2 regions of the Paenibacillus sp. NMA1017 genome follow, and region 2 is predicted to be linked to the other one. Evidence: predicted binding sites of a transcription regulator. Region 2 holds the regulator's gene; the other holds the start of a gene.

Region 1 (7,127 bases), on a different contig from region 2:
GGAAAGCTTTGATATTCAAGTTACGAAAACGAGCCGTTTTTCTGAACAATATCTTCAATTCGAGGATAATGAGGGTCTACGTCTTGAGCTTGTCGAACGTGAAGCGGGAGCGAATAGTACTTGGTCTTACGGTGGCATTTCGGCCGATAAAGCAATTAAGGGGTTTGGAGGTGCCGTGCTATTTAGCGTCAACCCACAGAAAACAATGGATGCATTGGAGAGCATACTCGGATTTACGAAAATCGCTGAAGACGCTGAATATGCCCGTTATCAGTCCGTAGGAGAAATTGGCAACATCGTAGATGTACCGCTCGTCAAAATGGATTTAGGATTTGGTGGAGCAGGCACGGTACATCACATTGCATGGCGTGCAAAAGATTTCGAACAACATGAAGAATGGAGAAGCGCAGTCCAGCATTATGGCTATCAGCCGACTCCAATCATAGACCGCCAATATTTTAATGCGATATATTTCAGAGAAGCAGGCGGCATCCTATTTGAAATTGCAACAGATCCACCGGGATTTGCTAATAATGAACCTGTTGAATCTTTGGGGCAGAAATTAATGCTGCCAGAGTGGTATGAACCCCAGCGGGCTCAAATCGAGGCGAATCTGCATCCTATTAAAGTGAGAACATTAACGGAAAAACAAAAGTAAGAAAAAGTTGCATATGACTCTTCCATAAGACAGCTTGCCGAGTTTGGCCTGCTCTCATATGGAGGAGTCTTTTTATTACGGGAAAAATTCATGTGTCTCGTGCCCTTCCGGCCTCTTGCTATTCCACCAGCTTTTCAGACTTCACCAGCATTTCTCGTAACACGTGAGCGACTCGACTTTTCCGGTTCGCTGCTTTCCTTTTTATCAAGTGTAATGATTTTTTGTATGCATGAGTATTGCTTTGATCGTAGAACTGCTTGGCTGCAATGCGTAGTGTTCTTCTTAATAACAGTGCTGATGAGCGTGTTAACCTAGAGCGGAATCCCCTGCGCAATACCCGCAATGTATTTTTGTAGGTCTCAAAATCCTCGGATGGAGGGATAAGGGCGAATAAATTTAACGAGGAGTCATTGAATCCGTAGGTTTCATACATGATTCTCAGATTTTCCGTATTTAACACGTTACCTCTGAGATAGGTGGGATGTTCCTGATGGTATCCGACCACTTCTTTGATGCAATAAAAAGGAATCTTCAAGCGATGCAGTCTATAGCCAAGGTCCCAGTCCTCGAGTCCATAGAGCACAAACCTTTCATTGAAACCTCCAATACGAATCAAGTGGCTGCGTCTGATGGCTACACAACGAGTAACCAGCAGCATCCAGGGAGCTACGTCTGTTGAGGCAAATTGTTTCTGCGTATTGGGAGGAACCCTTGTGGGACTAACTACTTTAGACAGTGCACCCGTTTGGTGAAGGATATCTTCTGGGGTTATGATCGGAGTAATTTCGTTCGCTGCTTCATAGTCAGCATTCCATAAGTTGGACTGCGTAAGTATGTTGCGACATTGTTCTTTTTCTTCAGGAGAAAAGTCAGGGTAATAATGGGTAAAAGCATCGTCCCACGAGTGAGGAATGCCTGAAAGCACGGACTTGGGATATTTACGGTGATAACGGCTCACGATCCTAATAAATTCCGGTAATACTACAAAGTCAGCGTCGCAGAAGATGATGTATAGCCCTTTTGCACGGCGCAGCCCCAAATTTCGAACGGCAGATCGACCGCGTTGTTCCTGATGAGACACATAGATAAGAGGATAGGATACTTTGAAGCCTTCGACCATTTCTTTCGTTCCATCTGTAGAACCGTCATCAGCTACAATGACTTCGAATAGTTGCTTTGGATAGGTTTGTGTCTCAAATGAAGCGAGTGTAAGCAACAATTGCTGGACTCGATTATAGGTTGGAATGATGACGCTGTAGCGGATAGCCAATATGATCTCCCCCCCCATTAATCTTATTAGAAAAACGTATGAACAAGATAAATAATAACAATGTATTCAAGGATTTTAGCCTGGTCTAGTCAAACATCCCTCAAGGCTCGAAACAGGCTTGGTCTTATTGCGGAAGTAAAGGTGGGGGTTCTGTATTTTCTGCTGATTTAAAGGTACATTCCGTGGTGTTATGTATATGTAATCATGGTATTATACATAGAGATGTAAAGTAAAAGCGAGGACGCTTCCTATTCGTTGAAGGCCCACTCAGCTACAGAAACAAACAAGAGATGAAATGGGCAAGTTATGGTAAACTATATGGAGTTATAGAAGACCTGAAAGAGGAGTACTATATGACACAATTTGTCTATAAGCAAATTATTGACGATCTCAAGATGAAAATCTTTGCGGGAAAGTTTGCAGATATGAGATTGCCAGATGAACGTAGTCTTAGTGAGACTTACCAGGTTAGTCGTAGTTCAATTAAACGTGCTCTGACTAAAATGGAGAATGTCGGAATTATTTTCAAAAAACAAGGTTCCGGGACATTTATTAATCCATTATACATAAGAAATGAATCTATCTTTAACTACGAAGGCTCTAATCTAGGGGTCACTGATAATTTTCAAATGCATGGTAAAAAGCCTAAAATCAAAGTACTGAGTTTTGAGGTCATTCCGCCAACAGAAGAATTACAGCGTGATTTGTTCTTGGAGACTCATGATTTTGTTTACAAAATTGTCCGCTTGCGTCTATTTGATGATGATCCTTTTATGATTGAAACAGGCTATATCCCCATTAAAATCGTCCAGAATTTAAATCAGACCATTATCGAGGGATCTATTTTTAATTATTTGGAAGACTCGCGGAACTTGGCCGTCACCAAATCTTTTTTATCCATTTTTGCAGAACCGTCCCAAGAGAATGATCAAAAGCTGCTACATTTAAATGAAAATGAGCCTGTAGGGATTATGGAAGGTGTGTTCTTTTTAGATAACGGTACGCCGTTTGAGTTTTCTCATATGCGATTTCATTACAAATATTTGAAATTTAATACCTTTGTATCGGTACACTAATGATAAGACTGGAGAATTCTCCGGTCTTTTTTTTATGGTTTTGAAAAAAAGGATCGGAGCCTGCGATCACCTCGTTTATTACAAATTTTATTGGTTTATACTTCTATATATTTTAATGTAAGAGCTTTTTTACTGTCTTTTTAATTTATATTTCATAGTATGTTCAAAATTTCACAAAATTGGACCGTATCACTTGTGAAAAAGGTTGAATTTAATCGGCGCGGCGTTATGATGTACATGTAGATGAAATTTCCGGAAATAAATTACAAACAATACTACTTAGGGAGTGGACACAATGTCGTTATCACCCGTGTTAGCAGATTATTCATCTAAAACATATTTAGAAAAACTTGATGCATATTGGCGTGCAACGAACTACATTTCGGTAGGTCAGCTTTATTTAAAAGATAATCCTTTGTTGAGAGAGCCTTTAAAAGATTCAGATGTGAAGGTTAAGCCTATTGGACACTGGGGCACAATTCCAGGACAAAACTTTATTTATGCACATCTAAATCGTGTTATTAATAAATATGATTTGAGCATGCTTTACATTGAAGGTCCTGGTCACGGTGGCCAGGTTATGGTCTCAAATTCTTATCTGGATGGAAGTTACACTGAAATCTATCCACAAATTACACAAGATATCCCAGGTATGAAGAAATTGTTCAAACAATTCTCTTTCCCTGGCGGTATTGCTTCACATGCTGCTCCTGAAACACCTGGATCTATCCATGAAGGTGGAGAATTAGGTTACTCCCTTTCTCATGGTGTAGGTGCCATTCTGGATAATCCTGATCTGATTTCGGCTGTTGTTATTGGTGATGGCGAAGCTGAAACGGGCCCATTAGCCGCTTCGTGGTTCTCTAACAGATTTATCAACCCCATCACAGATGGTGCAGTGCTACCAATCTTGCACTTGAATGGCTTTAAGATTAGTAACCCAACGATTATGTCTCGTCAATCAAAAGAAGAATTGACCTCATACTTTAAAGGTTTGGGTTGGGAGCCATTCTTTGTTGAAGGTGAAAATCCGGATCACATGCATTCAGAAATGGCGAAAGTATTGGATACGGCCATCGAGAAAATTGAAGCTATTCAAAAGAATGCGCGTGAAAATAATGACCTTACTCGTCCGGCGTGGCCGATGATTGTATTCCGTTCCCCTAAAGGCTGGACAGGTCCAAAGGAATGGGACGGCGTGCCGAATACAAATTCGTTCCGTGCCCATCAGGTTCCAATTCCAGTCGATCAAAAAAATATGCAGCACGCGCCTGCTTTATTAGAATGGCTGAATAGCTATAGACCAGAGGAATTGTTTGACGAAAACGGTCGTTTAAAACCTGAGCTTGCTGAAATTCTACCTACAGGTGATAAACGTATGGGAATGAACCCTGTTGCGAATGCGGGTAACCTCATTAAAGACTTGAAATTACCGGATTTCCGTAACTATGCGCTGGATAACTCCGTACCTGGTAAAGTGATTGCGCAAGATATGTCGGTTTTAGGGAAATACGTTAAAGATGTGGTTGTCTTAAATGAAGAAAATCGTAATTTCAGAATCTTCGGACCGGATGAAACGATGTCTAACCGCTTGGCACCTGTTTTTGAAGTAACCAAACGCCAATGGATGGACCAAATTATTGAACCTAATGATGAATTCTTATCATCCTATGGTCGCGTAATTGATTCTCAATTATCCGAACACCAAGCTGAAGGACTGCTGGAAGGTTATGTGTTAACAGGTCGTCATGGTTTCTTTGCAAGTTACGAAGCCTTCCTGCGTGTGGTTGACTCGATGATCACCCAACACTTTAAGTGGCTGCGTAAAGCAACGGATCAAGGATGGCGTGCAGATATCCCATCACTGAATGTCGTAGCAACTTCAACAGTGTTCCAACAGGATCATAATGGGTATACACACCAAGATCCAGGTTTGTTAGGTCATTTGGCTGATAAAAAACCAGAATTTATTCGGGAGTATCTTCCAGCTGATGCCAATTCCTTGTTGGCTGTTTTCGACACTATTTTAAACGACCGTCAAAAGATCAATTTGATTGTTTCGTCTAAACACCCACGTCCCCAATGGTTTAGTGCTGATGAAGCGAAAGAATTGGTGGATAAAGGGTTGAAGATCATTGACTGGGCAAGTACAGATCAAGGTGGAGAACCTGATCTTGTCATTGCTTCTGCGGGTACAGAGCCAACGATTGAAAGTTTAGCTGCGATTTCCATTTTGCATGAAAAACTGCCTGACTTGAAGATTCGGTACATCAACGTGGTAGATTTGCTGAAACTGAGAAGTCAAAAGCTAGACCCGCGTGGATTATCTGACACCGAGTTTGATCATTTTTTCACAAAGGATAAACCAGTAGTTTTCGCTTTCCATGGTTACGAAGGTCTGATCAAGGATTTGTTCTTTGATCGTTACAATCATAATTTGCATGTACATGGTTACCGTGAGAACGGCGATATTACGACACCATTTGATATGCGTGTATTGAATCAAATGGATCGTTTTGACTTAGTGAAGGAAGCTGTTCTAAACTTACCTGACGCTGGGAAGTACACCAACATTGTGGATGAAATGGATGCTACGGTTAAGAAACATCATCAATTCATTCGCGAAGAGGGTATTGACTTGCCAGAGGTAGAGAACTGGGTATGGAAAGGCTTGAAATAAAAATTAAGACGCTTCAACTTTGTGTTGGACAACCAAGCAATTAAGTATGAAGTGAAATATATGATTTGGTAGTGGTACAAGTGCCTGACCCCTTGACTTCAAGTATGATTTCAATGGGGATCAGGCGTTTTTTGATTTAGCACACAGAGAACTTGGTAGGGAAGTTACGAGCTAGTGGGTATATACATATATAGGGAACGGAATGGATTTCTATATTTTTTCGGAGCTTTGAAGAGGTGTTATGTTATATGAGAATAGTAAAGGAGGCTGTTAATATGAACGATCCAATTCCGGAGAAGGTATTGAATGATGGCACTAAGGTGCCTGTCATTGGATTTGGGACAGCTGGATTGAAGGGTGCAGATGGAGTCAAGGCAATTACCAGCGCGATTGATGCAGGTTACCGTCTGATCGACACAGCGTTCAACTATGAAAATGAGGGTGCTGTCGGGAAAGCGATCCGGCAGAGCTCTGTGCCCAGAGAAGAATTGTTGATTTGCTCCAAACTACCGGGTCGTCGACATGCTTATCAAGAAGCCATTGTAACGATCGAAGAGTCATTATACAGAGGAGATCTGGACTACTATGATCTTTATCTAATCCATTGGCCGAATCCCCAAATTGATCGATATGTTGAAGCCTGGCAGGCGTTGATTGAGGCGAAGAAAAGGGGCTATATTCGTTCCATCGGGGTCTGCAATTTCTTGCCCGAGCATAACGAGCGTTTAATTCGGGAAACAGGTGTCACGCCGAGCTTAAATCAAGTTGAATTGCATCCATTGTTTAATCAGGAGCATCAGCGTGCAAAAGATGCTGAACAGGGCATTGTGACGGAATCGTGGAGCCCCTTGGGTCGCGGTCACAGTATGCTGGAGAATGAAGAGATTGGGAAAATTGCTGCTGCTCATGGTAAAACGACTACACAAGCGATTTTACGTTGGCATATCCAACTTGGAGCAATCCCGATCCCTAAGGCCTCTTCTTTAAAACACCAAACGGAGAATCTGGATATTTTTGATTTTGAGTTGTCTCCAGAGGAAATGAACATGATTTCGGCATTTAGCAGTGAGGATGGACGGATATGGGGGCAGGACCCCAAGTCCTATGAAGAGCTATAATCAAGACAATAAAATAAAAGGGTTCGAAAATCTGTCGCGGGTTTTTGGACCCTTTGCTTTTATCATAAAACGAACATACATCCGAAAGTGATCAGTGGGTCAGTATATAGAGCTATGCTGAACATTTTTTACCGGATTTGATGTATGATATGGTGGAATGTAGTCCTTTCGAAGGAGGTCATCATGGGAATTTTGTCGAGGTTTAGGGATATTATGAAAATGAATGTTAACGCCTTAGTGGATAAGGTGGGAGATCCGGAGAAGACCATTGACGATTATATGCGGAATTTGAACAGTGAGCTAGGCAAGGTGAAGGCGGAAACGG
Region 2 (7,127 bases):
AAGTGAGCGAAGATATAGTAACAAACACAATTACGATTCGTCAGTTACATCAAATGGTGGAGTCCATCATTACTTCCTCTCCTTTAGCAGATATTGATTACATTGAAATATTAACTTTTCCCGGTCTGGAGCCCCTTCTTCCCGAGCAGCGGCTATGTGATGTTGAGGAAGACGTCATCGTAGCGCTGGCTGTGAAATTTGGCAATACCCGACTGATTGACAATATAAGAATACAGAAGGCGGAGGTGCTTTCCCATGTTTAGAACCATGATGAAATCCAAAATTCACCGCGCTACGGTTACGGAAGCTAACCTGAACTATGTGGGGAGTATCACTATAGATGAAGATCTCATGGAGACATCGGATCTGTTGGAGAATGAAAAGGTTCAAATTGTAAACAATAACAATGGAGCTCGACTGGAAACCTATGTTATCCCCGGACCTCGTGGGAGCGGAGTGATCTGTCTCAACGGTGCGGCAGCCCGTTTGGTGCAGCCTGGTGATACAGTCATTATTATTTCCTATGCTTCCATGTCAAATGAAGAGGCCAAAACATACAAACCAACAGTGGTATTTGTTGATGAACATAATAAACCAGCCCAAACGATGAACAAAGAAGTACACGCGACGATCATGTAATGAATGGGAGTACGGATGAAACCCGTCTTTTAAGCGAAAAATGTGAGTGTATTAATCCATCTTTCATAAGGGCGGGATGCGCATGTTCCAGCATGTATTCGCAGAAATGAACAGCATGTTAGATGATATCGTGAAGCATTACCCATCAGCCCAGGGCTCCCGCAGGCAGGAGCTGCTACAGCACTGGAGTCTGCTGCGGAGAATGAGTGACGGAATTATGGATGAGTGGCTGGCCTTTGAGGAAAAAATGGTTTGCCTGCGTGCAGCCGGGTTTTCCGCGGAGACTGATATGTCTGGCATGGAGCTGCCTGAAAAAGAGCTGCCAGCTTTTAATCGGGGGCAAGGGTATTATCGATTACTCATGTACCCTGAGGCGATCCAACAATTTGAGCAGGTACTACAGCATTTTCCGAACAGCTGGCAGAGTCGCATGTATATGGGAATGGCTTATTTTCAACTAGATGATTCAGCAGAGGCTGTATGCCATTTTCAGAAGGTGCTGGACCTGACTGACCAGGCAGGACTAAAGGCGGTCATCTATAATGCGCTAGGCTGTCTGTTGGCAAAGCAGGCTGACGTAGAGGAGGCGCAAAAATGTTTTGCTCTCGCACATCAGTTCGATCCTGCGTTACCCGAGCCGCTGCACAATATGGAAGCCTGTCTGTCCGGTACCGAAAAGCTTCGATACGACAACTCCATGATGACCTGGATGTAGTGTCAGACACCGAGTAAGACGATGCATGCCCACCTCTCAGGCGGCGTGTGCATCGTCTTTTTTGGCTGTCTTAATTTCCAAACAGGCGATCTTCTGCTATGCTAATATACAGAGTTATTATTTTTGTAAGTGTCATAAGAAAGGATTAGCCCGAATGAAATTTGCGGTATTGGATTTTGAAACGACAGGCACCCAGTCCGCGGATGACATCATTCAAGTCGGACTTGCAATTATAGATCATGATAACAGCATTTCCCGTGTTTATGGCTCTTATGTAAACCCTGGCAGATCTATTCCACCTTTTATCTCCGGATTGACCGGAATTACAGACGATGACGTTAAGGATGCTCCTGCACTTGAAGAAATGATGATGGAGCTCGTGCCTATGCTGGACGATGTTGTACTGGTCGGTCATAATGTGGCGTTTGATTTTAATTTTTTGCAAAACGCTCTGGATCGGTGCGGATATTTGCCGTTTAGCGGAAGAATCTTGGATACAATGGATTTTCTGAAAATTATGTTTCCATCGCTATCTTCTTATCAGTTGGGTTTTGTGTCTTCTGAGTTCGGGCTGGCGCATGATCGCCCTCACCAAGCAGACAGCGACGCGTTGGCTACGGCTGAGGTGTTTTTAAAGTGTCTGGGTGAGCTTCAAGCATTACCTCTGATAACGATACAGCGGCTAAGCGATTTGTTTGCAGAGGAAGACAGTGACCTTGGATGGTTTCTTGATGGGGTGCGTGAAGAGAAAGAGCTTGATCCTATTCAGGATTTGGAGGGACATCAGTTTTTTCGTCAGCTTGCGCTAAAAGTGGAAGATTGGACGGAGCTAGCTGCTCCGCGTAAAGAAGATGACCCGAATCCACTGTCAGGTGTTTCCTTTGAGGAGTACATGGATGATGTGCGGGACAATTTGCGTTCATCCTTGAGCCAATATGAGGAGCGCGAGGCACAGATACAGATGATTGAGGGTGTAAATCAGGCACTGAGTGAAGACAAGCATCTACTGATCGAAGCAGGTACAGGAACAGGAAAATCCCTCGGTTATTTGCTCCCATCACTGTATCACAGTGTAAAAAAAGGACAGCGCGTTATGGTAAGTACACATACGATCAACCTACAGGAGCAATTACGCGAGCGCGACATTCCGATGCTGACCAAGGTGATTCCGTTTCCGTTCCGGGCTGCTATTTTCAAGGGTCGGGGACATTATTTGTGTCTGCGTAAGTTTGAACATAAAATAAACAGAAGAGACTTCGCGACACCGAAGGAAGATTTAATTACAGCGGCTCAGATGATCGTCTGGTTGACGCTAACAGAAACCGGTGATGATGAAGAACTAAACCTGAGCAACCGTGGAGGGGATTTCTGGGAAACGGTGGCGAGTGATTCAGAGTCCTGTCTTGGTCGTTCTTGCCCATGGTTCCGCAAATGTTATTATCATCGTGCACGCCATGAAGCAGGAATAGCGGATGTCGTTATTACGAATCACTCTAAGTTGTTCACAGACGTCAAAGCAAGTCATCAGCTGTTGCCGAGCTATGAACATCTGGTGATTGATGAAGCCCATCATCTGGAGGAAGTAGCTGGTAATCACCTAGGTATGCATATGAAATATTTCACACTCGTGCATACACTGACGCGACTGTTCAAAGACAGCAAGAATGGACAACTGCCTTCACTTCGTCAACAGTTGGCGAAATCGGGGCACGAGAAGTCGGCGGATTGGGCCTCAACCATCGACCAGATGTATCCGCTCGTGTTAGAGGTGAAGGAAACATGGGACCTGCTAAGCGACAAGCTGTTTGGCATGTTGCCAGAGCGAAGCGATGCAACACCGGGTGAAACAGGCCAGTTTTCTTCCCGTCTCAAACCTTCGGCCAAGCCTGCAAAGTGGGATCAGGCGGGAGCTTTGGAAAATCAGCTATATGTAACGATGAGTGAAATTTTGCGCAAGGGCGACAAGCTGATGCTGGACGTCAAGGAAGAACATGACGATTATGCAGCTGATAGCCTCATTACAGATATTACGGGTCTGCTCAAGGATTTGGCGGGGATCCGAGAAAATTTGCGCTTTTTTATGCGACTTGATGATGAAACAACCGTATACTGGCTTGAAGCGAGTGGGCAATTCCGTAGTAAATCATTACAATTTTATGCGGTGCCCGTCGATGTGAGCCGCCAGTTGAAAGAAATGTTTTTTGACAAAAAAAGAAGCATTATTCTGACGTCTGCTACCTTATCGGTAGATAAGTCGTTTCAGTACATGATCGATCAGCTCGGCTTGCAGGAGGCCGCAGATCAAGAGCGGCTGATGACTTCGCAGCTCCCGTCACCCTTTAATTACAGGGATCAGGTGTTGCTGGTCATTCCACGGGATTTTCCAAGTGTGAAGGGCAGTGTAGGAGATGCACATTTTGTAGATATGCTCGTTAGCTCTCTAGGAGCGACTGCTCAGGCGACGCGGGGGAGAATGCTTGTTCTGTTTACTTCCTATCGGATGCTCCGGCAAGTTTATGAGCCGCTCAAAGAGGCGTTAGCATCCAGCGAAATTACTGTGCTGGGACAAGGCGTGGACAGTGGGAGTCGCAGCAAGTTAACCCGCCGTTTTCAGGAAGCCAAAGCTTCTGTATTGCTGGGAACCAGTAGCTTCTGGGAAGGCGTCGATATTCCGGGGAAGGCACTGACTTGTCTGGCCATTGTTCGTTTGCCGTTTCAACCGCCAAATCACCCGTTGCTGGAGGCAAAAAGCGAGCTGCTTCAGCAGCAGAAGAAGAATCCATTTATGAAGCTGTCTGTACCACAAGCGGTCATTCGCTTCAAACAGGGATTTGGGCGGTTGGTACGTACAGCGAGCGACCACGGGGTCGTTATCGTTTATGATACGCGTGTGATCGAATCCTATTATGGAAAGCACTTTTTGTACTCGTTACCGGGACCAAAAATGGAGCATATGCCATCGGAGCAAATGGTGCCCCGCATCGCCGAATGGCTCCAATCCGCCCCGGAGACCGAGGCATAACGGACGGACACTGAGTATGTTCGTTACAATTAGGGGGAGCAAGTATGAAATCAGATAAAATTTCAGAGGCTGTCGTACGGAGGTTACCCGTATATTTACGTTATCTGAATGCACTGCACAAACGGGAGGTGGCTACGGTCTCTTCTCAAGAGTTGGGACAGAGGCTAGATTTGAACCCGGCCCAAATCCGTAAAGATCTCGCCTATTTTGGAGATTTTGGTCGGAAGGGTATCGGTTATGATGTTTCTTATCTAATTGAAAAAATACGCCATATCCTGAAAATTGACCAGCAAATTAATGTAGTATTGGTCGGAGCGGGTAATCTGGGGCAAGCCCTTTCGAATTATAACGCTTATTTAAAAGACAATATGAAGATTGTAGCGGTATTTGATGCGTTTCCGGATAAGGTAGGAACCAAGATCAATACTTTGGTCGTTCAACCGATGGATGAACTGGAAGCGACTGTGAAAGAAAAAAACATTCGAATTGGGATTATTACCGTACCTGATTTTGAAGCACAGCACGTGGCTGATAGGCTTATTGAGAGCGGAATTGGAGCAATCCTGAATTTTGCACCGACTACTCTCAAGGCACCGGCCAACATTCGGATTCATGCCACAGACTTTACAACTGATTTGCTTAGCCTCGCTTATTATCTGGAGGACGGAAAGGAAGAAACACAATATGACAGTGAATAAATGGATGATTAAAAACGGCTCTTTTGCCGTAAATGGATCAGAAGCTGGGGTAATCCATGGTTTTATGATTGTGGAGGATAGTCGTATTACTTATATTGGCGAAACCTTGCCTGCGGGTGAGGAAGAGACGGAAGCGATTGATGGTAAGGGCTTATTGTTTTTACCTGGTCTGATCAATACTCATGGTCATGCGGCGATGTCTCTGCTGCGTGGGCATGGAGATGATTTGGCACTTCAAGTATGGCTTCAGGAAAAAATGTGGCCTATGGAAGCCAAGTTTACATCTACAGACGTGTACTGGGGCACATCCTTGTCTGTGCTGGAAATGCTGAAAGGTGGGACAACGACCTTCCTGGACATGTACGATCATATGGATGAGGTGGCTCGTGTAGCTGAAGAGTCAGGTATTCGTGCAAGTCTGATGCGTGGAGCAATTGGACTATGTTCGGAGGAAGAACAGCGGATCAAGCTGGCTGAGGCCGTGACTTTTGCGCGTAACTGGCACGGTAAAGCAGACGGCCGTATTACAACGATGATGTCACCGCATGCGCCATATACATGTCCCCCTGCATTTATTGAAAAATTCGTACAAGCTGCGCATGATCTCGATTTGCCGCTGCATACGCATATGTCTGAGACGATCGCCGAAGTTGAGCAAAACGTACGAGACTACGGTTTGCGTCCAGTTGCACACTTGGATAAGCTTGGCTTTTTCTCCCGTCCTTCGCTTGTTGCTCATGGCGTTCATTTGAACGACGAAGAAATAGCTCTACTGGCGGAACGTGGTGTAGCAGTTTCGCACAATCCAGGTAGCAACTTGAAGCTGGCAAGTGGTGTGGCAAGAGTGCCTGAATTGCTGCGTGCAGGGGTTACTGTTTCTCTCGGAACGGATGGTCCTGCCAGCAATAACAACCTGGATATGTTCGAGGAAATGCGTCTGGCGGCACTTATTCACAAGGGTGTATCCGGTGACCCTACGGCAGTTCCTGCAAGTGAAGCGCTGCGTCTGGCAACAGAATACGGTGCAAAGTCGATTGGTTTAAAAGAAGTAGGAGCGTTGGCAGCAGGCAACAAGGCTGACTTTATCGCGCTGGATCTGAATCAGGCACATTTCTTGCCGCGCACAGATCTTATTTCCCATGCGGTATACTCTGCAAGCGCCAAGGACGTGGCTCATGTGTGGGTAGACGGTCGTCAGGTTGTAAAAAACGGCGAATGCCTGACTATGGACGAGGAACGTATCAAACATGAGGCACAAGCCGCCTTTGAAGGGCTGCTGTCGCGCTAATTCAGGTGTCACATCCCCTTAGAGAGGAAGCACGGGTTTGAAAAATAAGAAAAAATGGATAGCGGTCGCCATATTGGCCGTGATACTGATCCTGGTCAGCATTTTCTGGTATTATTCCTATGTTACTCAAGACCAGGTGGCTGAGAAAAATGCCGCTATCATTAAGGCCAAGCAATCAGGTGGTCTGGTTAGTACGACTCAAACATGGAAGTCTGTGTGGGATCAGGTATATTGGGTGGTTCAAGGGAAAAATGCACAGAATGAAAATATAATGGTGTGGGTTCCTTTTCAAAAAGTGGAAGGACAACCTAATGTACCTGCCGCAGATAATAGCGGTGTTCATACCGAGTTGCTGAAGAACGGAGTCGACGAGCAAAAAATGACGGCGCTAATTCAGCAGCAGCTTCCAGGTGTAAAAATTATAAGCCTCCAGCCGAGTGTGTTCAATGGCGAATATGTGTGGCAGCTTTTTTACGATGATGGAAGCCATCATTACTATACATTTTATCGTTTCTCAGATGGGGTAGCGACGGGTGTAAAGTATACTTTGCCCAATAACTGAGCTGGTTGAGGATTAGCGATGTGGAATGAATGACGAGTAAATGATTAAAAGCTCAAGAAAAAGACGTAAATGCGATGAAATTCGTATTTACGTCTTTTAGTCTTGCTATGCCGCAAAGCTGGGGCTGAAAGCCAGCGAAGCATCTTTACCTACCCAACTTCTCTCCTAAGGCAAATTCATCTTTATGGCGGGCAGCAGCGAAC

What was found. Region 2 encodes Rex, which represses fermentation and respiration genes when NADH is low (regulators of the CRP and FNR family bind a similar motif). Its sites were predicted from a motif close to TTGTGAAATATTTCACAA; they were not measured.
Region 1: AC5ELV_RS23365 (phosphoketolase family protein) is a predicted target of Rex. The motif match lies at 3,164-3,181, and genes of this name have one in related genera.

What each region holds. Positions count from the first base shown of each region.
Region 1 covers NZ_JBZXYR010000014.1:28,675-35,801, reverse strand. The annotation lists gene AC5ELV_RS23380 (ring-cleaving dioxygenase) at 1-658, shown strand, start outside; gene AC5ELV_RS23375 (glycosyltransferase) at 777-1,928, opposite strand; gene AC5ELV_RS23370 (GntR family transcriptional regulator) at 2,282-3,004, shown strand; gene AC5ELV_RS23365 (phosphoketolase family protein) at 3,300-5,684, shown strand; gene AC5ELV_RS23360 (aldo/keto reductase) at 5,960-6,802, shown strand; gene AC5ELV_RS23355 (PspA/IM30 family protein) at 6,986-7,127, shown strand, end outside.
Region 2 covers NZ_JBZXYR010000002.1:182,127-189,253, reverse strand. The annotation lists gene panC (pantoate--beta-alanine ligase) at 1-263, shown strand, start outside; gene panD (aspartate 1-decarboxylase) at 256-639, shown strand; gene AC5ELV_RS05790 (tetratricopeptide repeat protein) at 722-1,354, shown strand; gene dinG (ATP-dependent DNA helicase DinG) at 1,509-4,376, shown strand; gene AC5ELV_RS05780 (redox-sensing transcriptional repressor Rex) at 4,421-5,074, shown strand; gene AC5ELV_RS05775 (amidohydrolase) at 5,061-6,362, shown strand; gene AC5ELV_RS05770 (cell wall elongation regulator TseB-like domain-containing protein) at 6,400-6,924, shown strand.